2 regions of the Leisingera sp. JC11 genome follow, and region 2 is predicted to be linked to the other one. Evidence: riboswitches for the same ligand, from Rfam matches in the RefSeq annotation. Region 2 holds a riboswitch; the other holds the start of a gene.
The links. A riboswitch is a leader RNA that binds a small molecule or an ion and turns the genes downstream of it on or off. The one in region 2 is predicted to bind thiamine pyrophosphate.
Positions count from the first base shown of each region.

Region 1 (15,340 bases), on a different contig from region 2:
GGACATGGTGTCTCCTTGGGCTGCGCCTTTTAGCGGCGTGGCGCGGGGTTAGCTGTCGCGCGCAATAACGAAACGCGCGGCTTCCTTCAAGGTTGCGGCGTCGTCACCATAGGGTGACAGCGCGGCGCAAGCTTCTTCGCAAAGCGACTGTGCGCGGGCTTTTGCCTCTGCCAGCCCCAAGAGCGAGACAAAGGTCGCCTTGCCGGCATCGGCGTCCTTGCGCACCGCTTTGCCGACCTTGGCGGCATCGCCTTCCACATCCAAGATGTCGTCGGCGATCTGGAAGGCAAGGCCAAGGGCCCGTGCGTATTGCAGCAGCGGCGCCGGGTCACCGCCTGCCAGCACCGCGCCGGCGGTGGCGGACCATTCGATCAGGCAGCCGGTCTTGCGGCCTTGCAGTTTGGTGATCTGCTCCAGCGTCAACGGCGCGTCTGCGGTTTCTGCCGCAATATCCAGCATCTGGCCCGACACCATGCCGTCCTTGCCGGAGGACTGCGCCAGCCCGCGGATCAGCTCCAGCGCGTGGGCGCCAACCTTCGGGCTTGCCAGAAGTTCAAAGGCAAAGGTCTGCAGGCTGTCGCCCGCCAGAACCGCCATCGCCTCGTCCCATTTCCGGTGCACGGTGGGCTGGCCTCGGCGCAGGTCGTCGTCGTCCATGCAGGGCAGGTCGTCATGCACCAATGAGTAGGCGTGGATGCATTCAATCGCCAGCGCCGCCTCGATTGCGGCGTCTTGCGGGACGCCGTGCAGGCGGGCGCTCTCCAGCACCAGGAAGCCGCGCAGCATCTTGCCGCCGGTGATGGCGTAACGCATCGCGGCGTGCAGCTCGTCGCTGCCCGCCAGCCGCATCTCCATATGCGCGGTGATTTGGCCTTGCGCGTCTTTCAGCGCCTCCGCAAAGGGGCGCGTCCGGGTGTCTGCCACGGTCATGGTTCAGCCGGCGTCCAGCGGCTGGGTGCCCTTGGGGGTGCCGTTGGCGTCCAGGGTGATCGCGGCGACCTTTTCCTCCGCGCGTTTCAGCTCATCCTCGCAGCGTTTCTTCAGAGCGGCGCCGCGTTCGTACAGAGCGATGGAAGCATCCAGCGCCACGTCGCCGCGCTCCAGCTGGTCCACCACGCCTTCCAGCTCGCGCATCGCCTGTTCAAAGCTCATCTGGTCTACGGGGGTCTCAGTCATGCCGGTGCCTTCATCAATTCTTCCACATGCGCGCGGGTTGCCGCGGCCAGCGCGTTCAGATCATATCCGCCTTCCAAAGTCGAGACGATACGGCCCCCGCAAAGTTCGCTGGCAAGTTTGCACAGTTCGGCGGTGATCCAGGCGAAATCCGCGGTGGCCCAGTTGAGGCTGGCCAGCGGGTCGTCCTGATGGGCGTCGAAACCCGCGGAGACGATGATCAGCTCCGGCTTGAAGTCTCTGAGGCGCGGGAATGCCTGGGTTTCATAGGCCGCCTGCATCTCTGCCCGGCCCGATCCCGGCGGCAGCGGCATGTTGAGGATCTGGCCGTGAGCGCCGTCTTCATCCGGGCGGCCGGAGCCGGGCCAGAGCGGCATCTGCTGGCTGGTCACTACCAGCGCGCGCGGTTCGTCCCACAGCAGATCCTGGGTGCCGTTGCCGTGGTGCACGTCGAAATCCACCACCGCGACGCGGCTGAGCCCGTGGTGGTCCAGCGCATGTTTTGCGGCCAGCGCGGCATTGCCGAACAGGCAGAAACCCATGGCGGTATCCGTTTCCGCGTGATGCCCCGGCGGGCGCACCGCCGCAAAGGCGTTCTGCACCTCGCCGCCCAGCACCATGTCGACACCGCGCACCACCGCACCGGCCGCCCGGAAGGCGGCGTCCAGCGAGCCGGGGGACAGGAAGGTGTCGCCGTCGATCTGCGCCCAGCCCTCTGCCGGGGAGGCTTTGCGCAGGTCCGACAGGTAGGAGACGGGGTGGATGCGCAGGATGTCGTCTTCAGCCGCCATCGGGGCCGTCACCCGCTTCAGATCCAAGGACTCCAGCGCGTGCAGGATGTGCTCCAGCCGGGCGACCCGTTCGGGGTGGCCTTCGGGGGTGACGTGGTTCAGGCAATCCGCGTGGGTGAGCAGGGCGGTGGTCATGGGCGCGTTCCTCCGGCTGCGGGACTTGGCGCGACACTAGGAGCGGGCGGTGTCTGGCTGCAAGGGAAAACCGGGGGTGCCATGCGTGCACCACGTGTGCACCCCCTGTGCACCGGCGCGGCCGGAACGGATGAGGGCACTGCCGCGGAGACTTCGGGCAGGAAGATAGCGGGACGAACTTAGTCCGGCGCCAGCATATAGCCCGCGCCGCGCACCGTTTGCAGGTATTGCGGCTGTTTCGGGTTCGGCTCGATCTTGCGGCGCAGCCGGGTGATCTGCACGTCCACCGCGCGCTCCTGCGCTTGGCCGCGGTCGCGGCCCAGATCCTCGACCAGCTTGGTGCGGGAGACCGGCTCGCCGGGCTGGGCCGAGAAGATCTTCATCAGCTGGCTCTCGGTGCCGGTGAGGCGGATCAGCTCGTCGCCCTGCCACATCTCGCCGCGCTCGATGTCATAGCGGATGGCGCCCAGGTGCAGCACCTTGGGCGCGGCCTCCTGCGCCACTGTGTCCGGCATCCGCCGCAGGATCGCGTTGACGCGCAGCAGCAGCTCCTTGGGCTCGAAGGGTTTGGGCAGGTAGTCATCCGCCCCGGCCTCGAACCCCGCGATCCGGTCCTCGGTCTCGCCCTTGGCGGTCAGCAGCAGGATCGGGGTGGCCATGGTTTCGCGCAAAGAGCGGGTCAGCGAAATGCCGTCCTCGCCCGGCATCATCACATCCATGACTATAAGGTCGAAATCCAGCCCCGCCAGCACCCGGCGCGCATGGGCGGCATCGCGCGCAGCGGTCACCAGAAAACCTGAGCGCATCAGGAATTTCTTCAAGAGGCCGCGGATGCGCTCGTCGTCATCGACGATCAGCAGATGGGCGTCGTGCATGCTCATGCCTTATCAGTCCCGCAGCTTGGCGTAGGCGCGGCGCATGTCCGCGTCCATCATCGCCTCAAGCACCGTCTTGAAGCCCTGCACGGCCTCGGGGCCTGCGTCCTTATAGGCGGCGCGCATCCGGGCGCGCTGGGCGTCCGACAGCGTCGCCTCCAGCGCTGCGCCCTGGTCGGTCAGGTAGAGGTGGCGTTCGCGTTTATCGAGTTCCCCCACCTTGGAGATCACCAGCCCGTCGCCAATGAGCGTGCGCAGCACCCGGTTCAGCGATTGCTTGGTGACGCCGAGGATGCTGAGCAGATTGTTCACCGTGGTGCCCGGCGAGCGGTTGATGAAGTGGATCGCCCGGTGATGCGCCCGGCCATAGGACATTTCGGCCAGGATCCGGTCCGGATCGGCGGTAAAGCCGCGGTAGGCAAAGAACATTGCCTCGATCCCCTGGCGCAGCTGCTCATCTGTCAGAAACAGCAGGCTTTCGCTGCCATATCCCTGCCCTGTCCGGCCCTCAGGCATGTGGTGCCCCCTCGTCTGTCTTGCGGTCAGTTTATGTCAGTGTTGTTGACATTCCAAGGGTGAAGATGTATCGAATCGCAGCTTTGGCGCAAGATTATGTCCGCTCCGGCCTTAACTTGCGCAACAAATGAAAATCACCGCAGAATTCAGGAGGGTGCGGCATGGCTGGTTACGACGATCGCGACGGTGTGATCTGGATGGATGGGGAGCTGGTCGACTGGCGGGATGCCAAGGTGCATATCCTGACCCATGCGATGCATTATGCCTCCTCCGTCTTCGAGGGCGAGCGCGCCTATAACGGCAAGATCTTCAAGAGCCGCGAGCATTCCGAGCGGCTGATCGCCTCGGCCGAGGCGCTGGACATGCCGATGCCCTACACCGTCGACCAGATCGAGGCGGCCAAGGAAGAGGCGCTGAAAGCCTCCGGCCTGCAGGACGCCTATGTGCGGGCGCTGGTGTGGCGCGGAGCAGGCGAGGACATGGGTGTTGCCTCGGCCCGCAACCCGGTGCGGATGGCCGTCGCCGTCTGGGGCTGGGGCGCCTATTACGGCGACGCCAAGATGAAGGGCGCCAAGCTCGACATCGCCGAATGGAAGCGCCCGAGCCCGGAAACCATTCCGGTCCACGCCAAGGCGGCGGGCCTCTACATGATCTGCACCATTTCCAAGCACAAGGCGGAGGCCAAGGGCTGCTCGGATGCGCTGTTCATGGATTACCGCGGCTATGTGGCCGAGGCGACCGGCGCCAACGTCTTCTTCGTGAAGGACGGCGAAGTGCACACGCCGCTGCCGGACTGCTTCCTCAACGGGCTGACCCGGCAGACCGTGATCCAGATGCTGAAGGACAAGGGCATCACCGTGCATGAGCGCCACATCAAGCCGGAAGAGATGGAAGGCTTCGAGCAGTGCTGGCTGACCGGCACCGCTGCCGAGGTCACCCCGGTGGGCGAGATCGGCCCCTACAAGTTTGAAGTCGGCGCCCTGACCCGCGAGATCGCCGAAGACTACGAGAAGCTGGTCCGCGCATAAGCGCCCGGCCGCCACCAGATGAAAACCCCCGCCATCGTGCGGGGGTTTTGCTTTGCGGCTGTATTCTCGGCGGCCTGATTGCGGCAGCATCTGGCCGCCGATGCCGATTTCCTGCAATTTTTTCAGCAGTGTGCCATAGTCGGGCATATTGCTGAAAAGTCATTCCGGGGCATGCTGCGTGCTGCTGCCCGCCAAGGAGGAGCAGGAACACGATGGACCTGAGCATTTCCTATGTGAGTTATCTGGAACTGGGGCTGCGGCTGATCTGCGCCGTGGCTGCCGGGGCGCTGCTGGGTCTGGATAGGGAGCTGCGGCACCGCAAGGTGGGCATGCGGACTTACATGATTGTCTCGCTTGGGGCGGCGGGCTTTACGCTGGTCACCATGGAGATGTCGATGGAGGCGCTGAGCCTTGAAATGGGGGCCGACCCGACCCGCATCATGCAGGGGCTTGTCGGCGCGATCGGTTTTCTGGGCGCCGGTGCGATTATTCAGGGCGACGAGCGGGTCGGCGGCATGGCAACCGCGGCCAGCCTGTGGGTGGCCGGCGGAGTCGGCATGGCGTCCGGGCTGGGCTATTATGTTCATGCGGTACTGCTGGCCGCGGGGGCTGCGGCAATCCTCTCGATGAGCCGCCTGATGAGCAGCCGCGGCAGCAAGGACCGGCCGGATATCAGCGATTGACGCCACCCGGTCAGGGTGTCCTGAGGTCTCCGGGTCCAGCTGCCTGAGCGTTCACATTTCCTTGCAGATCGTCCGGCGCCATGGACGCGGGATGCCTGCCGTCTAACATTCAGGATATGTTGGATCTGCTCAGCGATATTCTCACCCGGCTGTCCCTGAAGGGAACACTCTATTTCCGCACCTCATTCACCCCGCCGTTCGGAATCCAGGTGCCGCCGTTTGAGAATGTGGCGCGGTTCCACTTCGTGCAGCGCGGCGAACTGAAGGTGCATGTGCCCGCAAGTGGAGAGACCCTGCGGCTGAAGCAGGGCGACCTGGTGCTGATCCCGCATGGCGCGGCGCATATGCTGCTGTGCAACGAGGTGCAGCCGCTGGAGGCGCTGCCGCTGGAGCAGGTGCTGCAGGATGCCGGCTATGACGGCGGCGGGGTGCTGGTTTACGGCGGCGCCGAAGAGGACCGGGACACCCAGCTGATCTGCGGCCATTTCTCCTTTGCCGCCATGCCGGGGCGGCGCGGCGCCGGGCATATGCTGATCGACCGGCTGCCGCCCTATATCGTGATCGAGAATTACGGCGAGGAAGCCGGCGCCTGGATCGAGGCCACGCTGCGGATGATCGGCTCAGAGGTGCAGGGCGCCCGTATCGGCGGCGACCTGATTGCGCTGAAACTGTCCGAGGTGCTGTTTGCCCAGGCGATCCGCGCCTATCTGGAGCATCAGAGCCCTAGCGGGTCGGCGCTGGCGGGGTTTGCCGACCCGCGTCTTTCCCGCGCGCTGAGCGCGTTTCACCAGGCGCCGGCGCAGGAGTGGAGTGTGGAGGGCCTGGCGCGGGAGGCCGGCATGTCGCGCACCGCCTTTGCGCAGGAGTTCACCGCCAAGATGGCAGTGACGCCGATGCAGTACCTGACCAGCTGGCGGATGCAGATCGCCTGCCAGGGGCTGGCGGAGCAGGGCCTGAACGTTGCGGATGCGGCTGAGATTGCCGGCTATGCCTCCGAGGCGGCGTTTTCGCGTGTGTTCCGCAAGCAGGTTGGCATGTCCCCGGCGGCCTACCGGCAGCAGCACAGCGCTGCCTGACTTGCTAGACTTCCAGCCATCTGTACGATCTGCAAAACATTCGGGCGTTCCTGAAGTTCATCGTCCGGCCTTGATGGGGCAGCTTGGGGTCAGAGCCGCAATTGCGGCTTAGAGACCTCAGTAACAAGGACCTGACCCATGCCCCTCCGCTTTGTGACCCGCACCATCCACGCCTATCTCGACTACCCGGTGGCCATCGCCCTGATGGGGCTTCCGTTCCTGCTGGGCCTCGGCGAAAGCACCCCGCTGGCGCTGTGGCTGTCGGTGGCCACCGGCATCGCCGCCTTTGTGCTGACGGTGCTGACCGACCACCACCTCGGCCTGATCCGGGTGCTGCCCTACAAGCTGCATCTGGCCGTCGATCTGATTGTCGGCCTCGCCTTTCTGGCGGCGCCTTTCCTGTTGGGTTTCGCCGGGCTGGATGCGGCCTTCTACTGGCTGAACGGGGCCGCTGTGGTTGCGGTGATCTCTCTCAGCGCGCCGGAACAGTCCGAGGCCGCCTCTGCCTGAACCCTACTGGCGCAGCAGCCAGTCCACCACTGTCTTGGCCCGGCCCTGTGCGCTGGGCCACAGCACGTAGAACCCCTGGTCGCCAAGCCGCGGCGCCTGCCACAGCACCTTCAGCGGCTGGCTGCCCAGGAAAATGCGCGGCACCAGGGCAATGCCCTGGCCGTTCAGCGCCGCATCCATCGCCAGCGCGGTCTGGTTGAATTGCAGGACCCGGCCCGCGGCGCTGATCCCCTCCTGCCGCAGCAGCAGGTCCCAGTGCCGGTGCCCGTCCTGGATCAGCGTGTGACGGGCAAGATCCGCCAGTTCCGGAGAATCTTCCTTGGTTAGAGCCGAATCCTGACGTGCCACCGCCACCAGATCCACCAGCGACAGGAGCGCGGAGTTCAGGCTGCTTTCCTGCGGTTTGGTGCCCTGGCGGATGGCGATGTCGATGCCGTCGCGCTTGAAATCCGTCAGGTTTTCCTCTGCGACCACTCGCAGGTCGATGCCGGGGTGCCGCGCCTCGAACTCCGGCAGCCGGGGCACCAGCCATTTTGAGGCAAAGGAGGGCGGTACCGACAGAGTCACCCGCTGAACCGCAGGGGCCAGCTTGTCGGTCGCTTCGCGGATCAGCGCCAGGGCCTGTTGCACCGGCGCGTGATAGCTGCGCCCGGTGTCGGTCAGCGTCAGCCCGCGGGCATGGCGGTGGAACAACTTGTGGCCCAGATCCGCCTCCAGCCGCCGTACCTGCTGCGCCACGGCTCCTTGAGTCAGGTGCAGCTCCTCCGCCGCGCGGCCGAAATTCAGGTGGCGGGCAGCGGCATCGAACATCCGCAGGGCGTTGAGGTTGGGCAGGCGCATCAAGTTTCAGCCAATAGTTTTTCTACAGTCTGGCGCGATGAGACATGATTGGTCAAGCGCGGCCTGAGCAGCCATCTTGGGGGCAGGCAAAGGAGTATGGATATGACCAAAGTTGCTCTCTTCACCGCCGCCGGCAGCGGCATGGGCGCAGATGCCGCCCGCCATCTTCATTCGCAGGGCTATGAGGTCGCGATCCTCTCCTCCTCCGGCAAGGGCGAGGCCCTGGCGCAGGAGCTGGGAGGGGTGGGCCACACGGGTTCCAACCTGGAGCAAAGCGATCTTCGGGCTTTGGTGGACAAGGCGATGGACCGCTGGGGCCGCATCGATGTGCTGGTCAATTCCGCGGGCCACGGGCCCAAGGGTGATATCATGGAGATCAGCGACGATGACTGGCATCTGGGGATGGAATACTACCTGATGAACGTCATCCGCCCGTCGCGGCTGGTGGCGCCGATTATGGCGGCGCAGGGCAAGGGGTCGATCATCAACATCTCCACCTTTGCGGTGTTTGAACCGGATCCGCTGTTCCCGACCTCCGGCGTGTTCCGGGCCGGGCTGGCGAGCTTCACCAAGCTGTTTGCCGACAAATTCGCGGCCCGGGGCGTGCGGATGAACAACGTGCTGCCGGGTTTCATCGACAGCCTGCCGGAGACTGAAGACCGCAAGGCGCGGATCCCGATGGGCCGTTATGGCACAGCTCGCGAGATCTCAGCGCTGGTGGCCTATCTGGCCTCGGATGATGCGGGTTATACCACCGGGCAGAACATCCGTGTCGACGGGGGGCTGACCCGCGCGATCTGAACCGGCCGGTGCGGGGTGCAGGCTCAATTCTTGCTACTAGCCCTTGTTAGAGCCTGCTATCCGCCCTTCGGGTCGATCAGCGGCTTGGCCTTGCCGCGCCGCAGGCCCAGCCGGTGCTCGCGCCAGATCACCAGCACATTGCCGGCAATCACCAGTGCCGCACCGGCCAGCATCACCAGCGTCGGCCATTCATCGAACCAGACATAGCCGATCACGATGGCAAAGATCATCGAGGCGTAGTCATAAGGCGCCAGCATTGAGGCCGGCGCAAACCGGTAGGAGGAGGTGACCAGGATCTGCGCCACCCCGCCGACCAGCCCGGCGCTGACCAGCAGCGCCGCGGTTTGCGCATCCGGCATCACCCAGCCGAAAGGCGCGGTCAGCAGTGCGAGTCCCGAGGCAGTCAGCGAGAAATAGAACACGATGGCCGCGGTATGCTCCGATTGCACCATGCGGCGGATGTGGATCTGCACAAAGCCGCGGGCCACCGTGGCGCCGACCACCAGCAGCACCCCCAGCAGGGCGCCATCGCCCAAATCGCCGCCCAGGCGGGGCCAGATCATGATCAGCACGCCCAGGAGGCCGATGGCGACGGCGCTGATGCGTACCAGCCGGATGGTCTCGCCCAGGAACAGCGCCGCCAGGATCAGGGTGAAGATCGGGGTGGCATAGCCGATGGCGGTGACCTCCGGCAGCGGCAGCAGCGCCAGCCCCATGAAGGTCATCCCCATCGCCGATGTGCCGACCAGGCCGCGCCACACGTGAAACATCGGTTTCCTGGTGATCAGCCCCTGGCGCAGCTGGCCGCGCGCCGCCAGCCAGGCGACGATCACCGGAATCGCAAAGAAGGAGCGGAAGAACACCGCCTCGCCTGCCGGCACGGTCTCTGAGGTGGCCTTGATGATCCCGGACAGCGCGGTGAACAGCGCAATCGCGGTCACTTTCAGCAGGACCGCCAGCACAGGCCGATGCGATGTTAAGGATTCTGCCATGGCGCGACCCTGCGCCCAAGCGCCGCAAAGATCAATGGCTTGATTTCGGCGGGTCAAGGCGCGCAAATGGCGCCGCCAGAAGAAGGAGCCGCCGATGTATGACGCCAACCACCTGATCCGCCAGCTGCGTGAGTCCTCGCTGGGGCGCGAGGAGGATGTTTTTGCCAGGCTTCCGGGCGGCAGCAGCATCACATTCGGCGCGCTGTTTGCCGGCGCGGAGCGGATGGCGGCGGCGTTGGCCGCCCAGGGCGTGCAGCCGGGTGACCGGGTGGCGGTGCAGGTCCAGAAAACCATTCAGGCGATTGAGCTGTACCTTGGCACCGTCATGGCCGGCGGCATTTTCCTGCCCTTGAACACTGCCTACACCGGGCCGGAGGTCGCCTATTTCGTGGGCGACGCCTCTCCGCGGGTGGTGGTCTGCGACCCGGCGCGGCTGGAAGAGATCACCGCGATTGCGGGCGCGGCGCAGGTGCTGACGCTGGATGCTGCCGGACAGGGGTCCTTGCGCGATCTGGCGGAGGCTCAGGACGGGTTTGAACCCGTGTCGCGGCAGGCAGAGGATCTGGCAGCGATCCTTTACACCTCCGGCACCACCGGCCGCTCCAAGGGCGCGATGCTGAGCCATGACAATCTGGCCTCCAACTCGCTGACCCTGCGGGACTACTGGCGGTTCACCAAGGACGACGTGCTGATCCACGCGCTGCCGATCTTCCACACCCACGGGCTGTTTGTGGCGACCAATGTGGCGTTGTTTGCAGGCGCCCAGGTGGTGCTCCTGCCGGGGTTCGATGCGGATGCGATCCTGGAGGCGATGCCGTCGGCCACAGCGCTGATGGGGGTGCCGACGTTCTACACCCGCCTGCTGGCGGATGCGCGGCTGACGCCGGAGCGTGCTGCAAACATGCGCCTGTTCATTTCCGGCTCCGCGCCCTTGCTGGTGGATACCCACGAGCAGTGGGAGGCCCGCACCGGTCACCGCATTCTGGAGCGCTACGGGATGACCGAGACCAATATGAGCACGTCGAACCCCTATGACGGCGAGCGCCGGGCCGGCACCGTCGGCTTCCCGCTGCCGGGCGTTGAGGCGCGGGTGATGCTGGACGGGGCGGAGATGCCGGCCGGAGAGATCGGCGTGCTGGAGGTGCGCGGGGCCAATGTGTTCCAGGGTTACTGGCAGATGCCGGAGAAGACGGCCGAGGAGCTGCGGCCGGACGGCTGGTTCATCACCGGCGACATGGCGAAGATCGACGCCGATGGCTATGTCACCATCGTCGGGCGCGAGAAGGACCTGATCATCACCGGCGGTTTCAATGTCTACCCCAAGGAGGTCGAGAGCCTGATCGACGACCTGCCCGGCGTGCTGGAAAGCGCGGTGATCGGCGTGCCGCACCCGGATTTTGGCGAGGGCGTGGTGGCCGTGGTGGTGCCGGAGGGCGAGGGCACCAGTGCTGAGGCGATCAAGACGGCGCTCTCCGGCCAGCTTGCCAAGTTCAAGCAGCCCAAGGAGATCATCCTGCTGGAGGCCTTGCCGCGCAACACAATGGGCAAGGTGCAGAAAAAAGCCCTGCGCGAGGAATACGCAAAGCTGTTTTCGTAAGAGATAAAGGGCGCTGCCTGTGCCGTAAGCGGCACAGGCGATTAGGATCAATGCACCGCCGCGTGCGCCTCTTCCTCGCGCCATTCCCGCACGGCCTGCACCAGGATCTGGAAGGCGGAGTTCAGAAACAGCCCAGCCATGATCCCGGCCACGATCAGGTCGGGCCAGCCGGTCGCCGTGCCCCAGACGCCAAGAGCCGCAATCATCACCGCCACATTGCCGATGGCGTCATTACGCGAACACAGCCAGACCGAGCGGACATTGGCGTCGCCGTCCTTGTAGCGCGCCAGCAGCAGCACCGAGATCAGGTTGGCCGCCAGCGCCATGAAACCGATCACCCCCATGATATGGGCCTGCGGCACGCCGACGTAAAACACTTGGTAAACCGTGGAGCCGAATACCCAGAGCCCCATGAGCAACAGGCTGATGCCCTTGCCGAGCGCCGCCAGCGCCCGGGTGCGCAGGGTGGCGCCGATCACCGCCAGCGAGATGCCATAGGTCAGAGCGTCGCCCAGAAAATCCAAGGCATCGGCCTTCAGCGCCTGGCTGCCGGACAGCTGGCCCGCACCCATTTCCACCGCGAACATGCCGGCGTTGATGGCGATCACCAGCCAAAGCCTGCGTTTGTAGTCCGCCGATACCCCGTCAAACCGGGCTTCCTGATTGCAGCAGCCTGCCATTGCTCTTGTCCTCATTCCTGATTCGGGATCAATGTAGGGCCTCTAGTCACTAGAGCATCAAGAGGGTTTGCGCATGTTTTCCATCGGCCAGCTGTCCAAGGCCACCGGCGTGAAGGTGCCGACCATCCGCTATTACGAGGAAATCGGCCTGCTGCCGCAGCCGGGCCGCAATGCCGGCAACCAACGCCGCTACGGGCAGGACGGCATGGACGCGCTGGGCTTCATCAAACACGCCCGGGATCTCGGCTTTCCGCTGGAGGACATCAAATCACTGATGGGCCTCGACGGCCACTTGGGCGATGACTGCGCCGAAGCCGACCGGATTGCCCGCAGCCAGCTGCAAAACGTGCGCGCGCGGATCGCCCGGCTGGAGCGCCTGGCCGACGAGCTGGAGCGGATCAGCCACTTGTGTGACGGCGGCAACGGCGGCTGCTGCAAGGTGCTGACCGCGCTGGGCGACCACAGTCAATGCGCAAGTGAGCATGATTGAGGGCGCCGACTGAAAGGATCTGCCCGAACCATTTCCGGGCAAACTCCTTTGTTAGAGCCTGATCCTCAGCCGATCTGGCCCTGATTTTCTCCGATCTGGCCGCGGTGCAGCAACAGGTGGTCCAGAATGACGCAGGCCATCATCGCCTCCGCCACCGGCACCGCGCGGATGCCGACGCAGGGGTCGTGGCGGCCCTTGGTGATCACCTCGGTGGCAGAGCCATCCTTGCGGATCGACTTGCGCGGGGTGAGGATCGAGGAGGTCGGCTTGACCGCAAAACGCACCACCACATCCTGACCAGTAGAGATGCCGCCGAGGATGCCGCCGGCGTGGTTGGAGGAATACTCCGGCCCGTTTTCGCCCATGAAAATCTCATCGGCGTTTTCCGAGCCCTTGAGGCGCGCGGCGTTCATGCCTTCGCCGATCTCGACGCCTTTCACGGCGTTGATCGACATCATCGCAGCGGCCAGATCGGTGTCGAGCTTACCATAGACCGGTGCGCCGATGCCTGCGGGGACATTGCGGGCAACTACCTCAACCACGGCGCCGACCGAGTCATGCGCCTTGCGCAGGCCTTGCAGATAGTCTTCCCACTCCTGCACCGCGCCGGCATCGGGGATCCAGAAATCATTCTGTTCGATCGCATCCCAGTCGAACCGGCTGCGGTCGATCTCCAGCTCGCCCATTTGGGTCATGTAGCCCTTGATCTCCAGCCCCGGCACCAGCGCCTTGATTGCTTCACGTGCAACACCGCCCGCGGCCACCCGCGCCGCGGTTTCGCGCGCCGAAGAGCGGCCGCCGCCGCGGTAGTCGCGGTTGCCGTATTTCTGGAAATAGGTGATGTCGGCGTGGCCCGGACGGAAGGTCTGGGAGATCTCGCCGTAATCCTTGGACCGCTGGTCGGTGTTCTCGATCATCAGCTGGATTGGGGTGCCGGTGGACATGCCGTCGAACACCCCGGACAGGATTTTCACCGCATCCGGCTCGTTGCGCTGGGTGGTGTTCTTGTTCTGGCCGGGACGGCGCTTGTCGAGCCATTGCTGCAGCATTTCCGGCTCCAGCGGCACGTTCGGCGGGCAGCCGTCGACGGTGGCGCCAAGCGCAGGCCCGTGGCTTTCGCCCCAGGTGGTGACGCGGAAGAGGTGTCCAAAGCTGTTCATCGACATGCGCGCGGTCTCCTTTGCGCTGTGCTTAGCGGGCAGGGGCCTGTGCCTCAAGCGGATTCCTCTGCGGCAAAGGGCACGGGGGGCGCTGCCCCCGCCGCCTGGGGTGGCTCCCCCGGGATATCTTCAGCCAGAAGAACAGGAGATCCTGGTTGCGGGCGGTCCAGTTTGCTTGAACCGTAGGTCCTGGCGGGGCTTTGGCTTGTCATTGCCGCGCCCCGGGCCTAATGTCCGCGCCACCTCGGGGTGCGCGGCAGCGCTGAGATGACACCCGTTGAACCTGAACCGGATCACACCGGCGGAGGGAAGGTACTGGACAGCCTCCACCCTTGCCCAAAGCCGCAAAGGAGGATGGCATGAAACATCTTGCATTTGCAGCGGGACTGCTTGGCGCCTCGGCAGCCTTTGCCGATACGCCCGAACTCACCGTTTACACCTATGACAGCTTTGTTTCCGACTGGGGCCCCGGCCCGGCGGTGGAAAAGGCGTTTGAGGAGGTCTGCGGCTGCGACCTGAAACTGGTCGGCGCGGGCGATGGCGCGGCGCTGCTGGCGCGGGTCAAGCTGGAGGGCGAACGCTCGGACGCCGACGTCGTTCTGGGCCTCGACACCAACCTGACCGCGGCGGCCAAGGAAACCGGCCTGTTTGCGGAGCATTCGGTCAGCGCCGACTATGCGCTGCCGGTGGAGTGGAACGACGCGACCTTTGTGCCCTATGACTGGGGCTACTTTGCCTTTGTTCATAACGCCGATGCCGCGGCGCCTGCGGATTTCAAGGCGCTGGCCGCCAGCGACAAGAAGATCGTGATTCAGGACCCGCGCTCCTCGACCCCCGGGCTGGGCCTGCTGCTGTGGGTCAAGGCCGCCTATGGCGATGAGGCGCCGGAAATCTGGAAGGGCCTCTCTGACAATGTCGTCACCGTGACCAAGGGCTGGTCCGAGGCCTATGGCATGTTCCTGGAAGGCGAGGCCGACATGGTGCTCTCCTACACCACCTCGCCCGCCTACCATCTGATTGCCGAGGAAGACGGTTCCAAGGCGGCGGCGGCGTTTGACGAGGGGCATTACATGCAGGTGGAGGTTGCCGGCAAACTGGCAAATACCGACCAGCCGGAGCTGGCGGACCAGTTCCTGGCCTTCATGGTGTCGGATGCGTTCCAGTCGATTATCCCGACCACCAACTGGATGTATCCGGCGGTGACACCCGAGGGCGGTCTGCCCGAAGGGTTTGACACCCTGATCGCACCGGAGAAATCGCTGCTGCTGAGCGAGACGGAGGCGGCAGAGGTGCGCGATGCGGCGCTGGGCGAATGGCTGGACGCGCTCAGCCAGTAAGCGCCTTTCCCGGTATCAGCGCGGCCCTTCTGGTGGCTGCGCTGATATTGGGAACCCTTGGGGCTGTTGCCCTCAGGGCTAAGGCGGGCAGCGGGTTTGCCGCCAGCGACTGGGCCGCGCTGCGGTTCACGCTGACCCAGGCGAGCCTGTCGGCGCTCTTGAGCGTTGGCCTTGCCATCCCCGTCGCCCGCGCGCTGGCGCGGCGGCGGTTTCCGGGGCGGAGCCTGATGATTGCGCTCTTGGGCGCGCCCTTCATCCTGCCTGTCATTGTTGCCATTCTGGGTCTTCTGGCCGTCTTCGGCCGGGCTGGATGGCTGAGCCAGGGGCTGATTTTCCTCGGGTTAGAGCCTGTTCAGGTCTACGGGCTGCACGGGGTAGTGCTGGCGCATGTCTTCTTCAACCTGCCGCTGGCAACCCGGCTGATCCTGCAGGGCTGGCAGGAGATCCCCGCCGAGCGCTTCCGCGTGGCGGCGCAGCTGGACGCCGGGCCGCTGGCGATGTGGCGGCTGCTGGAAGGGCCGATGCTGCGGCGGGTGGCGCCGGGCGCGCTGGCGGTTGTTTTTGCCATTTGCCTGTCGAGCTTTGCGGTGGCGCTGACCCTGGGCGGCGGTCCCCGGGCGACGACCATAGAACTCGCGATCTATCAGGCGTTCCGG
Region 1 is NZ_JBFCVS010000003.1:197,387-212,726, reverse strand. Features, by position in the region: gene dxs (1-deoxy-D-xylulose-5-phosphate synthase) at 1-6, opposite strand, end outside; gene AB1A62_RS04810 (polyprenyl synthetase family protein) at 49-930, opposite strand; gene AB1A62_RS04805 (exodeoxyribonuclease VII small subunit) at 934-1,176, opposite strand; gene AB1A62_RS04800 (histone deacetylase family protein) at 1,173-2,099, opposite strand; gene AB1A62_RS04795 (response regulator) at 2,279-2,980, opposite strand; gene AB1A62_RS04790 (MarR family transcriptional regulator) at 2,987-3,490, opposite strand; gene AB1A62_RS04785 (branched-chain amino acid aminotransferase) at 3,652-4,518, shown strand; gene AB1A62_RS04780 (MgtC/SapB family protein) at 4,731-5,201, shown strand; gene AB1A62_RS04775 (AraC family transcriptional regulator) at 5,318-6,277, shown strand; gene AB1A62_RS04770 (hypothetical protein) at 6,416-6,787, shown strand; gene AB1A62_RS04765 (LysR substrate-binding domain-containing protein) at 6,791-7,627, opposite strand; gene AB1A62_RS04760 (SDR family oxidoreductase) at 7,724-8,428, shown strand; gene AB1A62_RS04755 (DMT family transporter) at 8,485-9,420, opposite strand; gene AB1A62_RS04750 (malonyl-CoA synthase) at 9,515-11,017, shown strand; gene AB1A62_RS04745 (cation transporter) at 11,065-11,697, opposite strand; gene AB1A62_RS04740 (helix-turn-helix domain-containing protein) at 11,771-12,187, shown strand; gene aroC (chorismate synthase) at 12,253-13,353, opposite strand; TPP riboswitch at 13,583-13,674, shown strand; gene thiB (thiamine ABC transporter substrate binding subunit) at 13,707-14,684, shown strand; gene AB1A62_RS04725 (thiamine/thiamine pyrophosphate ABC transporter permease ThiP) at 14,660-15,340, shown strand, end outside.
Region 1: it holds a riboswitch for thiamine pyrophosphate, as region 2 does, so the genes downstream of both, thiB (thiamine ABC transporter substrate binding subunit) here and thiC (phosphomethylpyrimidine synthase ThiC) in region 2, are expected to answer to the same signal.

Region 2 (15,340 bases):
AACTTGGCGGCCATCGCCTCCATACCCTCTTTCTGCGCTTCCGAGCGGATGTCGTGCGAAATCCGCATGGAGCAGAACTTCGGCCCGCACATGGAGCAGAAATGCGCCACCTTGTGCGCCTGTTTCGGCAGTGTCTGGTCGTGGAACTCGCGCGCGGTGTCGGGGTCCAGCGACAGGTTGAACTGATCTTCCCAGCGGAACTCGAAACGGGCGCGGCTGAGGGCATCGTCGCGGCGCTGGGCGCCGGGCAGACCCTTGGCGAGGTCGGCTGCATGGGCCGCGATCTTATAGGTGATCACGCCTGTCTTCACGTCGTCACGGTCGGGCAGGCCCAGGTGCTCCTTGGGTGTCACGTAGCACAGCATCGCGCAGCCGAACCAGCCGATCATCGCCGCGCCGATGCCGCTGGTGATGTGGTCATAGCCCGGCGCGATGTCGGTGGTCAGCGGCCCCAGCGTGTAGAATGGCGCCTCGTGGCAGCACTCCAGCTGCTTGTCCATGTTCTCCTTGATCTTGTGCATGGCGACATGGCCCGGCCCTTCGATCATCACCTGGCAGTCCTTGGCCCAAGCGATTTTGGTCAGCTCGCCCAGGGTCTCCAATTCAGCAAATTGCGCCTCGTCATTGGCATCGGCGATGGAGCCGGGGCGCAGCCCGTCACCAAGCGAGAAGGAGACGTCATACTGGCGGCAGATGTCGCAGATTTCCTCGAAGTGCTCATAGAGGAAGCTTTCCTTGTGGTGATGCAGGCACCACTTCGCCATGATCGAGCCGCCGCGCGAGACGATCCCCGTCACGCGGTTCACCGTCATCGGCACCATATGCAGGCGCACGCCCGCATGGATGGTGAAATAGTCGACGCCTTGTTCCGCCTGCTCGATCAGCGTGTCGCGGAACACTTCCCAGGTCAGGTCCTCGGCGATGCCGTTCACCTTCTCCAGCGCCTGGTAGATCGGCACCGTGCCGATCGGAACCGGCGAGTTTCGCACGATCCATTCGCGGGTGTTGTGGATGTTGCGGCCGGTGGACAGGTCCATCACCGTGTCGGCGCCCCAGCGGATCGCCCAGACCAGCTTGTCGACCTCTTCCTCCATCGAGGAGGTGACGGCAGAGGTGCCCATATTGGCGTTGATCTTCACCTTGAAATTGCGGCCGATGATCATCGGCTCGATTTCCGGGTGGTTGATGTTGGCCGGGATGATGGCGCGGCCGACGGCGATTTCCTGGCGCACGAATTCCGGCGTCACGTAGTCGGGGATATTGGCGCCGAAGTCATTGCCGTCGCGGTTGCCGTGGCAGGGCGACAGCTCGCGCAGCTGGTTTTCGCGGATCGCCACGAACTCCATCTCCGGGGTGATTAGCCCTGCGCGGGCATAGGCCAGCTGGGTCGGCGCCTTGCCATCCTTGCCACGCAGCGGGGCGGGTTTCACCGGGAACTCCGGCGTCAGCCGGTCGCCTTCGACAAAGCCGTTGTCCTCGGGCTTCACGTCGCGGCCCTGGTAGCTCTCAACGTCGCCGCGCGCCTCGATCCACTGGCGGCGCAGCTGCGGCAGGCCCTGGCGGATGTCGGTCAGCACATCCGGGTCGGTGTAGGGGCCGGAGCTGTCATAGACCGGCAGCGGCGCCTCGCCCGCGGTGGGGTGAGTTGATATCTCGCGCATCGGCACGCGGATGTCCTCGTGGACCTCGCCGCTGACATAGATCTTGCGCGAGGCGGGCAATGCGCCCGTGGTGATTTTGGGGTTGGGGACGTTCATCTGGTGTTCCTCCGGGCCTTCGGTTCAAAAACACCAATTGAGCCGGGACGGAGGAAAACGGGCAGGGGGGTGTACAGCCGGTGTACGGCCGGTGCACGCATGCTGCCTGTTCGAAACACGGGTTGCCGCCGGGGCGCCGCGCCATGTTTCTTGCTTCCTACGCCAGTATCAACTGGGTCAGGTTCAAAGGGTCGCGCCGCCGGTCCGGGATGCCCCGCACCATGACGCCTCTCAGTCCCTTGGGCGGGACTCCCCTGCGTGCCTATAGGGCTAGGGGAGGTGCGGGGTTTGCGTCAACCGGAATCTTTGTAGATTATTTTTTGGCATTAATATCAGTCTGATATTGGCCTTATGGGCGGGTATTTGAGGCAAATCGCTGCAGCGCAGCTTTGATGCTTGATCGGTGGCTGCAAAATTATCTATAAAAACCGGAAACGCCATCCGCGCATGGCCAACAGGTATAGAGAACAGGAGACAGCATGCTGGACGCTGCACCCATCCGCACCGACTGGACCCGCGAGGAAGCGGAAGCGATTTATAACAAGCCTTTCATGGACTTGCTGTTTCAGGCGCACACCGTGCACCGGCAGTATTTTGACCCGAACCAGGTGCAGAAATCCAAGCTCCTCAGCATCAAGACCGGCGGCTGCGCCGAGGATTGCGCCTATTGCTCGCAGTCGGCACGCAACGGCGCGCAACTCTCGGCCTCCAAGCTGATCGAGGTGCAGCGGGTGATCGCCGAGGCCAAGAAAGCCAAGGAAGGCGGCGCGACCCGCTATTGCATGGGGGCCGCCTGGCGCTCGCCCAAGGACCGCGACATGGCTGCGCTGGAAGCGATGGTGCAGGGCGTCAAGGATCTGGGCATGGAAACCTGCATGACCCTGGGCATGCTGGACGAGGAGCAGGTGTTCCGCCTGCGTGATGCCGGTCTGGATTACTACAACCACAACATCGACACCTCCGAGCGCTACTATTCTGAGATCATCACTACCCGCACTTTTGCCGACCGCATCGACACCCTGAACCGGGTGCGCGAGGCGGGCATCAAGGTCTGCTCCGGCGGTATCGTCGGCATGGGCGAGCAGCAGCTGGACCGCATCGACATGATGCTGGCGCTGGCCACGCTGGAGGTGCACCCTGACTCGGTGCCGGTGAACATGCTGATCCCGATCGCCGACACGCCGCTTGCCAATGTCGAGAAGCTGGACCCGATCGAATTTGTGCGTTCCGTTGCGCTGGCCCGCATCCTGATGCCGAAATCGCACGTGCGCCTCTCCGCAGGCCGCACCGACATGTCGGACGAGATGCAGGCGATGTGCTTCTTTGCCGGGGCCAACTCGATCTTTGTGGGCGACACGCTGCTGACCGCGGACAACCCCGAAGAGGACAAGGACCAGCAGCTGTTCGACCGTCTGGGCATCACCGCCATGGCTGCGGGCTGCGACGGCAGCCGCTGATGGCAGGCGCCTTCCCAAGGCATGAGAAATCGCTGGAAGCGCTGCGCTCGCGCGGGCGCTACCGGCAGCTGATGCCGCGGGACGGGCATGACTTTGCCTCCAATGATTACCTCGGGTTGGCGGGCAGCGATGTGCTGCGTGCCGCAGCTGCCGATGCGCTGGCGCGGGGGGTGCCGGTCGGGGCAGGCGGCTCGCGCCTGTTGCGGGGCAACGACGCGGAGCATCAGCTGCTGGAGGCTGAGGCGGCCGCGTTCTTCGGCACCGAGACGGCGCTGTTCATGGGCGGCGGCTTCAATGCCAATCAGGCGATCTTTTCCACCCTGCCTAAGCAGGGGGATCTGGTGCTTTACGACGCGCTGGTCCATGCCAGCGCCCATGACGGGATGCGGCTGGGCCGGGCAGAGACGCGCAGCTTTGCCCATAGCGACGCGGAGGATGCCGCGCGTATTCTGAAAGACTGGCGCTCTGAAGGCGGCACCGGTCAGGTCTGGATCGCGGTTGAGGCGGTCTATTCCATGGACGGCGACCTTGCCCCGCTGGAGGCGCTGATGGCGCTGGCCGATGCCGACGGCGCCATGCTGGTGGTGGATGAGGCGCACTCAACGGGCGTGTTCGGCGACCTGGGCCGCGGGCTGGCACATGAAATTGCCCACCGCCCGAATGTCCTAAGTCTGCACACCTGCGGCAAGGCGCTGGGCGCCTCCGGCGCGCTGATCTGCGGCCAGCGGGTGCTGATCGAGACGCTGATCAACAAGGCGCGCGGCTTCATCTTTGCGACCGCCCCGTCGCCCTTGAACGCGGCACTGGTGCGGGCGGCCTTGCAGGAACTGCAACAGAACCCGGGCCGCCGCGAACAGGCGTGGCAGGGAATTACCCATGCGCAAAGCGAGGCGCAACGCCTGTGCGGGCTGGAAGGGTTCCAAAGCCAGATCCTGCCGGTGGTGATCGGCGACGACAAGCGCACCATGGCGCTGGCTTCGCGGATGCAAGGCCGCGGTTATGACATCCGCGGCATCCGGCCGCCGACAGTGCCGCGCGGCACCTCGCGGCTGCGGCTGTCGATCACGTTGAATACGGGGGCAGAGGTCATCACCCGGATGTTCGAAGACCTCGCCCGGGAAATGGAGACAACCCCATGAGCGCGCTGATCGTGACCGGAACCGATACCGGCATCGGCAAGACCATCTTCTCGGCCGGCCTGGTGCAGGCGCTGGGCGCCACCTATTGGAAGCCGGTGCAATCCGGGCTGGAAGAGGAGACGGACAGCCAGATCGTCTCCCGCCTGTCGGGCCGCCCGGCGCTGCCCGAGGGGTATCTGCTGCAGCTGCCCGCCTCGCCGCATCTGTCGGCGGAAGCCGAGGGCGTGGAGATCGACCCGGACGCGCTGTCTTTGCCTGAGGTGGACGGTACGCTCATCGCCGAAGGCGCAGGCGGTCTGATGGTGCCGCTGAACCGCAAGGTGCTGTACCTCGACCTGTTCGCCCGCTGGGGCGCGCCGGTGATCCTCTGCGCGCGGACCCAGCTGGGCACGATCAACCACACGTTGCTGTCGCTGAAGGCGCTGCGGGATGCGGGCTGCGCGGTTGTGGGTGTGGCCTTCATCGGCGATCCGGAGCCTGCGGTGGAGGAAACCATTTGCCAATTCGGCCAGGCGGCGCACTTGGGACGGCTGCCGGTCCTTGGTGAGCTGACCTCTGACGCGCTGGCCGTGGCGTTTCAAGCCAGCATCCGGGTCGATCTGATCAAGGAGGCCTTGGTATGAGTGCCGCAGACCTCTCCCAGCTGGAATTCGATCAGCAGCACCTCTGGCATCCCTACACCAATGTTGCCAAACCCGGCCCGACGTTCGTGGTGAAGGAAAGCGAGGGCGTGCACATAACGCTGGCGGACGGCACCCGGCTGATCGACGCCATGTCGTCCTGGTGGTGCATGATGCACGGCCACAGGAACCCGGCGATCACCAAGGCGATTCACGACCAGCTCGACACCCTGCCGCATGTGATGTTCGGCGGGCTGACCCATGATCCGGCCATCGACCTGGGCCGCAAACTGCTGGAGATCACCCCCGAAAGCCTCACCCGCATATTCTATTGCGACAGCGGGTCTGTCTCGGTCGAGGTGGCGATGAAGATGGCGGTGCAGTACCAGCACGCCATCGGCCAGCCGGACCGCAAGGAGTTCGCCACCATCCGCTCCGGCTATCACGGCGACACCTGGAAGGCGATGAGCGTCTGCGACCCGGATACCGGCATGCACCACCTGTTCCAGGGCGCGCTGAGCGTGCAGCATTTCGTCTCCCGCCCGCCGATCCGCATCCACGAAAAGTGGAATGACGATCCGGCCCGGAACGGCTTGGGTGAGCTGCGCGCGGTTCTGGAAGCCAACGCGCAAAAGATCGCCGCCTTCATTCTGGAACCCGTGGTGCAGGGCACCGGCGGCATGTATTTCTATCACCCGGAATATCTGAACCAGGCCCGTGCCATGTGCGACGAGCTGGGCATCCTCCTGATCTTCGACGAGATCGCCACCGGCTTCGGCCGCACCGGCGAGTTGTTTGCCACCAATTTCTGCACTGTCGAGCCGGATATCATTTGCCTCGGCAAGGGGCTGACCGGCGGCCATATCTCCTTTGCCTGCACCATGACCAACGACCGGGTGGCAGAGGGTATCGGCGGCGGCAACCCGGGCCTGTTCATGCACGGGCCGACCTATATGGGTAACCCGCTGGCCTGCGCGGCCGCAAAGGCTTCGCTGGACCTTCTTACCGGGCAGGACTGGCGCGGCACTGTGGCGGCCATCAGCGAACAGATGCAGGCCGAACTGGCCCCGGCCCGCGATCTGCCCAATGTGGCGGATGTGCGGGTGCTGGGCGCCATCGGGGTTATCGAGATGAAGCACCGCGTCTCGGCGGACGAGGCGCATGCGCGGGCGCATGAAATGGGCGTATTCCTGCGGCCCTTCGGCTGCAACATCTATACCATGCCCCCGTTCATCACCGCGCCGGAGCAGCTGAGCGAAATCACCGCAGGCATGCTGCGGCTGGCGCGGGAGCTGTAAGCCATGGAGTTCCGCTGGCTGAAACAGGACAGTGCAGCCGAGGCCATCGTGGTCTTCGGCGGCTGGGCTGTGGGGCCGGAGGTGTTCTGGCACCTGGACGGCCTGCAGGACATCCTGTTTGCAAGCGGCTACACCGGTCTGGATGCAGACCTGCCGGACCTGTCCGGCTACGAGCAGGTCAGCCTGCTGGCCTGGTCCTTCGGTGTGGCTTCTTACTCTCATTGGCAGCAGGGGCGGCCTGATCCGTTCCATCGCAAGGCGGCGGTGAACGGCAGCCTCAAGCCGGTGAACCGCGGCGCGGGCATTCCGCCAGCCGTGTTCCGCCGCACCGTGGAAACCCTGAGCCTGGACAGCTACCAGCAGTTCCTGGACCGGGTGTTCGGCGCGCCGCAAGAGGCCGAGGCGCTGGACGTTGAGGCCCGGCGCGCAGAACTTCTGGCGGTGGAGCGCCGCGGGGATGCTCCGCAAATGCGCTTTGACCGCGTCTGGATCAGTTCCGGCGACAAGATATTCCCGCCTGCCAATCTGGCCCGCGCCTGGGCCGGGCAGAACGTTTCGCATCTGGAGGCGCCGCATGCGCCGTTTGACCGGTTTGCACAGTGGGAGGAGCTGTTCTGATGAAGGACATCCAGCCGCCGCATCTGGATCAGACCCGTGTGCGCCAGAGCTTCCGGCGCGGGCTGGAGAGCTATCACGGCGCGGCCTCGGTGCAGGCGGAAATTGCCAGCCAGCTGGCGCAGATGCTGCAGGCGCAGGGCGCGCCGCGGCACTTCGGCAGCGTCCTGGAGTTCGGCTGCGGCACCGGCCACCTGACCCGTCAGCTGCTGCAGCGGTTCGGTGCGGACAGCCTGATCCTGAACGATCTGGTGCCGGAGGCCGCACAGGTGCTGCGGACGCTGGATAGCACCGCCGCGGCGCAGTCCCGGTTTGCAGCCGGCCCGATCGAATGCCTGCCGCTGCCGCATCAGCTGGACCTGATCGCCTCTGCCTCTACCGTGCAATGGATTCCCGGCCTGCCGGCGCTGATGGCCCGGCTGACAAACCATCTGAAGCCCGGCGGCTGGCTGGCGCTTTCGGGTTTCGGCCGCAGCCAGTTCCGTGAATTGGCGGCGCTGGGGTCCGACGCCGCGGCGCCCAGCTATCTGGATGCGGATGAATGGCCCGCCGCCCTGCCGGAGGATTTGGAGATCCTGCAGATCGAGCAGCGCCCGGTGGTTCTGGAGTTCGACTCTGCATTGCATCTGCTGAGGCACCTGCGCCGGACCGGGGTGAACGGCAACGCCCAGCAGGGCTGGAGCCGCAGGCAGCTGCGGTCTTTCGAGGACGCCTACCGCGAGCGGTTCGGCCGAGGCGGCAAGCTGCCGCTGACCTATGATCCGGTGCTGCTGGCGGCGCGGCGCACAGGCTGACGCGCAAGCGTTCTTGAAGCAAGTTTTAGGTTTTTTTCTATTCGATGGCGCGGCCGTTCCCGCCCCCCGTTAATCTTTGTCAACTCCCGCCTGATACGCCGGTTCCCGGAGCTGCGCTGAAGTGCAGCGCGTGGGACGACTGGCAGTACGGGAGTAACGCCAATGAAAATGAATGTGATTGCCGCGGCCTTTGCGGCGCTGGCGGTTTCGGGGGCCGCCGAAGCAGCTGATATGGGGGATGTGGGAACTCCGATCCGGCTGTCGCTGAACAATTGGACCGGCCAGCACCTGTCCACCTATATCGCCGGCGGCATTCTGGAAGAGGCCGGCTATACCGTCGAATATGTCGAGGCGGATCAGAGCGCCTTGTATGAGGAAATCGCCAATGGCGATGTCCATGCGATGGTGGAGATCTGGACCAGCAGCGACCCGGAAGAATACTTCGATCTCGTGGATGAAGGACGGCTCGAAAACCTGGGGGACATGGGGCTGGACGCGCGCAACGGGGTGGTCTTCCCGCCCTATGTGGCGCAGATGTGCCCAGGCCTGCCCAATTGGGAGGCGCTGCGCGACTGCGCGGGCATCTTCTCAAAGGATGGCAAGGGCAAGCGCGGCATCTATCTGGCCTACCCGGAATCCTGGGGATCGCCCGGGGCCGACCGGATCCGGGCGCTGGACCTGCCGTTTGACGTGGTCGCCGCCGAATCCGAGGCGGCGATGATCGAGGCCTTCCAGATCGCCTACCGCGAGAAGCGTCCGGTGATCTCCACCTTCTGGGCGCCGCATTGGGCGATGTCCTCTTACGCGCTGCAGTTCGTCCGCCTGCCCAAGCCGGAGCCTGCCTGCTACTCCGATCCTTCCTGGGGGCCGAACTCCAAGGCCACCGGCGATTGCGACTTCTACCGCGGCGGCGTGGTCAAGGCGAGCTGGCCGGAGCTCAAGGACCGCTGGCCTGCCGCACACGAGATCCTAAAGAACTACGAGCTGAGCATCTGGGACCAGCAGCCGCTGATCGGACTGGTGGATGTCCGCGGCGAGACCCCGCAGGGGGCGGCACGCGGCTGGCTGGCGGTGAACCGCGCCAAGTGGATGCCTATTGTCGAGGAGGCCACCGGCAAAGCCCGGTCCTGACCCGCGCAATTCCCCCCAAACTCCGAAACAGCGCTCCCGCGATGCAGGGGCGCTGTTTTGCTGTCCGGGCATCCGTGTTGCGGCCCTGAAAGCAGCTGCGGTAAGCCCTGCGGAGCAGGGGCAGGTGATTCCGGAACTTGTGTGTTTGCACAAAAACTTGAACCGTCAATCAAAAAATTTCACCTTTTACGCCGCTATCGCTCGACAAAGTGTCGTAATATGTTCCAATACTTGCATTATCCCCGGCCACACTTGAGCCACTGGCACCTGCAGGCAAGAAGAAGACAAGCCAAAACGCCGGACAGGTGCCATGAGCCGCCGGGTTCCAAAGGCGCGCCAAGCCGGACAACCGGCGGCGCAACAACAATGACAGGGAGAATTGATATGAACTTCAAGGGATACGCGCTGGCACTGGGTGCTGCAACGATGACGGTTGCTGCGGGCATCGCCTCCGCCGCCGAACTCGGCGACACCAGCAAGCCGATCAAACTGGCGGTGAACGAATGGACCGGCCAGCATGTGACTACCCATATCGCGGGCGAGATGCTGAAGGCCGCGGGCTATGATGTGGAATATGTCTCTGCCGGGATGATGAACCAGTTCCAGGCGATTGCCGATGGCGACATCCACGCGACGCTGGAAATCTGGTCTTCCAACGTGTCCGACGAATACGCCAAGAAGGTTGAGGAAGGCACCGTCGTCGAGCTTGGCGATCTGGAGCTGAACGCGCGCGAAGGCATCGCCTATCCGGCCCATGTGGCCGAGATCTGCCCCGGCCTGCCGGCCTGGGAGGCGCTGAAGGACTGCGCCGCGCAATTCGCCACCGCCGAAACCCTGCCCGAAGGCCGCCTGGTTGACTATCCGGCCGACTGGGGCACCCCGGGCGCCGACCGCATGACCGGCCTGGCGCTGCCGTTCAAGGCCGTGCCTGCAGGTTCCGAGGCAGCGCTGATCGTCGAGCTGCGTGCAGCCACCGAACGCAAGACGCCGCTGTTGATCACCTTCTGGCAGCCGCATTGGGCGATGTCGGCTTATGACGTGAAATTCGTCGACCTGCCGCCGGGAGAGGATGCCTGCTTCAACGATCCGGCCTGGGGCCCGAATCCGGACGCGGTGAACGACTGCGACTTCTCGCCTTCGCGCATCTTCAAGGCCGCCTGGTCCGGCACCGCGGAAACCTGGCCTGCCGCTTATGAGATCCTGTCCAACTATACACTGGCCGTGGAAGACCAGCAGCCGATGATGGGCGCGATTGACGTGGACGGCGGCAAGGTCGAAGAGGTGGTTGCCGAATGGATGACCGCCAACGAGGACAAGTGGCGCCCGGTTGTCGACGCCGCCATCAACTGAGCTGCACACTGTGAGCGGCTCTGAGACGCCTGCCATCACCTGCCGGAATGTCTGGCAGGTGTTTGGCAACAACGCAGACAGCGCCTTGAAGGAGGCGCTGTCGCGGCACGAAGCACCCGAAGCTGCTGCGCAGGAGCTGCGCGGCAAGGGTCTGATCCCGGCGGTTCAGGATGCCTCCTTTGATGTGAAGGAGGGGGAGCTGTTTGTGATCATGGGGCTGTCCGGTTCCGGCAAGTCCACCCTGATCCGCTGCATCTCGCACCTGCTGCATGCCACCGGCGGCGAAATCCGCATCGACGGCGAAAACATCGTCGAGGCCAGCCCCAAGCGGCTGATCGAGCTGCGCCGCAAGAAGCTGGGCATGGTGTTCCAGCACTTCGGCCTGTTCCCGCATATGACCGTGGCCGAAAATGTCGCCTACCCGCTGCGGGTGCAGGGGGTGAAGAAGAAGCAGCGGCTGGCCAAGGCGCAGGAGGTGATCGAGCTGGTTGGCCTCGGCGGGCGCGAAAAGAATTTCCCGCGTGAACTCTCAGGCGGCCAGCGCCAGCGCGTCGGCATTGCCCGCTCGCTGGTGGCCGATTGCTCGGTCTGGTTCCTGGATGAACCCTTTTCGGCGCTGGACCCGCTGATCCGGCGGCAGCTGCAGGATGAGTTCCTGGAGATCCAGGCCAAGCTGAAGACCACCATCGTCTTCATCACCCATGACATCAACGAGGCGCTGAAGCTGGCCGACCGCATCGCCATCATGCGCGACGGCAAGGTGGTGCAGATCGGCACCCCCGCCGATATCGTGCTGCGCCCGGTCGATGACTATGTGCGCGAGTTTTCCAAGGACGTGGCCAAAGGGCAGCATGCGCGTGTGTCTTCGGTGATGCAGGAAGGCGAACACCATGTCTACGGCGCCGACGATCCCGGCCTGCGCCAGGATATGACGCTGGATGCGGCCCTGGCGCGCTGCATGGAGCTGTACGAGCCGGTGCCCGTCCGCACGGATGACGGCAAACTGGTCGGCGTGGTGAACCCTGCAGACCTCGCTGCCGCGCTGCAGGTGGAGCAGGGCTGATGGCGTCTCTCTCGAAAGGCTCGATTGCGGCGCTGATCGCGGCGGCGGTGGGTGCCCTGTGCCTGCTACTGGAAAGCAGCCTGCCGTGGCTGGTGAAATTCCCCGCCGCCTGGGTGCTGCCCGCCACCGACTGGGTCGGGGCTGCCATGGAGTGGTTCCTGGCGCTAATCAAACCAACAGCCCGCGCTTTCTCGGCACTGATGTTCTACCCGATGGAAGCCGCCAACTACGTGCTGAGCCACACGCCCTGGCCGCTGGTAATCTGCGCCACCACGGCGCTGGCCTGGATGCTGGGCGGCCTGCGGATGGCTCTCATGTCTGTTGTGGGTCTCGGCTTTGTGCTGGCGTCGGGCTATTGGCCCGAAAGCATGAACACCCTGGCGCTGGTTGCTGTCTCGGTGCCCTTGGCGCTGATCATCGGCGGCGGCATCGGCATCCTCGCCAATGAATACCCCCGCATCCGCCAGCCGGTGCAGGCGGTGCTGGACATCATGCAGACGGTGCCGACCTTTGCCTATCTCACACCCTTGCTGGTGCTGTTCGGCTTTGGTCCTGTGGTGGGCCTCATCGCCTCGGCGATCTACGCGGCGCCGCCGATGGCGCGAAACGTGCTGTTGGGTCTCGAGCGGGTGGAGCCCGAAATCAAGGAGGCCGCCATCATGGCCGGCGGCACCCGCCTGCAGCAGCTGTTCCAGTGCGAGATCCCCTCCGCCGGGCAGCAGATCATGGTGGGCGTCAACCAGTGCCTGATGGCGGCGCTGTCGATGGTGATCATCGCCGCTGTGATCGGTGGCTTTGACGACATCGGCTGGGAGGTCCTCTTGACCATGCGCAAGGCCCAGTTCGGGCAGAGCCTGCTGGCGGGCCTGGTGATTGTGATTTTTGCGATCCTGATCGACCGGATGAGCGGCACCCTGACCCAGGACCGCCGCGACAAGCACGATGTGCGCGTTGCCTGGGGCATTCTGGCACTGGGCGTGGCGGTGAGCGCCGCTTTCTGGAGCAGCGTTCAGCAGCCCGGAACCTATGGCCTGTTCAACCCGGTGGCGGACAGCGTCGACCGGGGGCTGTCTTCCTTCACCAGCGCCAATGCGGAGTTTCTGACTGCGCTCAAGAACAACGTGCTGTTCTATGTGCTGCTGCCAATGCGGATCGGGCTGGACCAGGCGGTTCTGCCCTTCACCTGGGGTTTTGCCTGGACCCCGGCGATGAGTGCGGCGCTGTTTGCGGCGGGCGCTGTTGCCGGCGTGGTCTTTGCATTGCGTGGACAGATGGCGCTGGGCGTGATGCTGCTGATTGCGGCAGGGATGCTGGAAACCGGCATTTCGCAGCTGCCCTGGCCCTTTGTGCTGGTGGGCGCAGGCGCGCTGGCCTGGGTCGCTGGCGGCCGCGGTCTGGCCATCCTCACCGTGGTGCTGCTGGGCACCATCCTGCTGTCCGGTCTGTGGGAGCGGGCGCTGCTGTCGCTCTACCTTTCTGGCGCTGCGGTGTTCGCCTGCGCGGTGATGGGCGGCGCCATCGGCTTGGCCTCGGCGGTCTCGCCGGGCGTCTGGCGGGTGGTGCGCCCGGTCTGCGACATGCTGCAGACCATTCCGCTGTTCGTGTTCCTGATCCCGGTGCTGATGGTGTTCCAGATCGGCGAGTTCTCCGCCTTCCTGGCGATCATCGCCTATGCCATCGTGCCGATGATCCGCTACACCCGGCACGGGCTGGTCTCGACGCCGGAAGAGATGATCGAGGCAGCAACCGCTTCCGGCGCCACAAAGTGGCAGATGCTCAAGGATATCCGCGCGCCTTATGCGGCACCTTCTATCCTTTTGGGGCTGAACCAGACCATCCTCTATGCCTTTGCGATGCTGGTCATTGCTGCGCTGATCGGCACCACCGGCCTCGGCCAGTCGATCTATCTGGCGCTGGGGCAGGCGGATGTGGGGCTGGGCATCTCTGCCGGCGCGGCGATGGCGATCCTCGCCCTGATCGCCGACCGCATGGTGCAGGGGTTTGCAGAGGAGCGGCGCAAGGCCCTGGGTCTGTAGCGGTCCTCAACTCCAGCAGTGAAGGGCGCCCCAGCGGCGCCCTTTTTTGATCTGGGGCAACGTTTTATACTGCCAGCCCGCCTATAGCTGCACTCAAGACTGATCAATATCCGGAGCGACCCCATGGGCTGGCTTGAATTCACCACCGCGCTGATGCTGTTCCTGGCCAGCCACGCGATCCCCGTGCGCCCGCCGGTGCGGCCCTGGCTGGTCAACCGCCTGGGGCTGCGCGGCTATATCGTCGCCTACAGTGTGCTGTCGCTGGCAATCCTGGCGTGGCTGGCGGTGGCAGCCGCCCGCGCGCCCTACATGGGCGTGCTGCCCTATTGGGAGGGTTTCCGCTGGGTGCCGCTTCTGGTGATGCCGCTGGCCTGCCTGCTGGCGGTGGCGGGGATGATGCGGCAGAATCCGTTCGGCTTTGGCGGGCTGGGCTTGCGCGCCTTCGATCCTGAGGATCCGGGCGTTCTGGCCGTCAGCCGCCACCCGCTGCTGGCGGCGATGGCGCTCTGGGCCGGAGCGCATCTGCTGGCCAATGGCGACTTGGCGCATGTGATCCTGTTTGGCCTCTTTGCAGGCTTTGCCTGGATGGGCATGGCGCTGATCGACAAGCGCAAGCAGCGCCAGATGGGGCAGGGTGAATGGCGCCGCCTCAGCCGCAACACCGCGCGGCTGAACCTCGCCGGCCTGCGGCCCTCGGCCGGTGAGGCCGGGCTTGCAGCGGCCGTGTTCCTGGCGCTGCTGGTCCTGCACGCGCCCGTCATCGGCTACAGCCCAATGCCCTGGTAGGGCTTGACCCCGGCGGCCGCATGACCACCTATGAAATAACATGAGACTGGAGAGACCAAGAAATGCACCTGGCCTATGTGATGACCGAAGAGCGCGGCGCCACCGACCGCCTGCTGAGTGAGCTGGCCGAACGGCTGCAGGCCAAGGGCCTACGCCTGGCCGGCATCGTGCAGACCAATGTGGAATGCTACGACAAGGAGTTGTGCGACATGGATGTGCGGGTGCTGCCCGAGGGCGAGACCATCCGCATTTCGCAATCGCTGGGCGCGGGCGCCCGCGGCTGCCGCCTCAACCCCGAGGCGCTGGAGCAGGCTGTCGGGCGGGTCTCTGCGACGCTGCATGGCGACCCGGCGCCGCAGTTGATGATCGTCAACAAATTCGGCAAGCACGAGGCCGACGGGCGCGGCATGCGCCCCATCATTGGTGAAGCACTGGCCCTGGGCATTCCGGTGATTTCCGGCGTCAACAAGATGAACGTGGAACCGTTCCAAGCCTTTGCCGACGGTATGGCCGTCGCGGCAGGCCCGGAGCTGGACGCGCTGGTCGAATGGGCGCAGCAGGCCGTCGCCGAAACCGCCTGACCTTCAGGTTCCTGTTTTAAATCAAAAGGAAAGCCCGCTTAGATCACGCGGGCTTTTTGCTGTGCCGCACAGCACGCGGCCTGTCCAGCCTGCTGCTGAACCACCATCATCCGTCGTTTAAATGAGAGAAGATGGTGGGCGACCCTGGAATCGAACCAGGCGTGCGTCTCCGCGAGGGAGTTACAGTCCCCTGCCACACCTTGCGGCCTGTCGCCCACTGTCAGTTGCGTGTTGCACCTGATGTGGAGGCGTGATTACAAGCAGGCCAAAGGGGCGTCAACCGGAAAAACGCAAGTTTTTCGCGCGCCTCGCAAATTCTTTCTGCCGGAGAGCAAAATGTCCAAGAAACCCAAGTGGGTCGTCGAAAAAGAGCAGGCCAAACGGGCCGCCGCTGCGGAAACCGTGTGGCTGTTCGGGCTGCATGCGGTGCGCGATGCGCTGCTCAATCCCAAGCGCGAAAAACTGCGCCTGATGGTGACCATGAACGCGCAGGCAAAACTGGCAGACGCAATCGAAGAGTCCGGCATCGCGGCAGAGGTTATCGACCCGCGCAAGTTCAACCCGCCGATCGACCCGCAGTCGGTGCACCAGGGCGCGGCGCTGGAGGTGAAGCCGCTGAACTGGGGCGGACTGGCCGAGAACTGCATCGGCCGGGAAGCCCCGCGGGTGCTGCTGCTGGACCGGGTGACCGATCCGCATAACGTTGGTGCTAT
Region 2 is NZ_JBFCVS010000008.1:96,127-111,466, reverse strand. Features, by position in the region: gene thiC (phosphomethylpyrimidine synthase ThiC) at 1-1,757, opposite strand, end outside; TPP riboswitch at 1,895-2,023, opposite strand; gene bioB (biotin synthase BioB) at 2,237-3,214, shown strand; gene AB1A62_RS11050 (8-amino-7-oxononanoate synthase) at 3,214-4,353, shown strand; gene bioD (dethiobiotin synthase) at 4,350-4,976, shown strand; gene bioA (adenosylmethionine--8-amino-7-oxononanoate transaminase) at 4,973-6,271, shown strand; gene AB1A62_RS11035 (pimeloyl-ACP methyl esterase BioG family protein) at 6,275-6,889, shown strand; gene bioC (malonyl-ACP O-methyltransferase BioC) at 6,889-7,680, shown strand; gene AB1A62_RS11025 (ABC transporter substrate-binding protein) at 7,843-8,811, shown strand; gene AB1A62_RS11020 (ABC transporter substrate-binding protein) at 9,196-10,161, shown strand; gene AB1A62_RS11015 (betaine/proline/choline family ABC transporter ATP-binding protein) at 10,172-11,224, shown strand; gene AB1A62_RS11010 (ABC transporter permease subunit) at 11,224-13,260, shown strand; gene AB1A62_RS11005 (NnrU family protein) at 13,384-14,046, shown strand; gene AB1A62_RS11000 (DUF2478 domain-containing protein) at 14,109-14,627, shown strand; tRNA gene AB1A62_RS10995 (tRNA-Tyr) at 14,760-14,843, opposite strand; gene rlmB (23S rRNA (guanosine(2251)-2'-O)-methyltransferase RlmB) at 14,964-15,340, shown strand, end outside.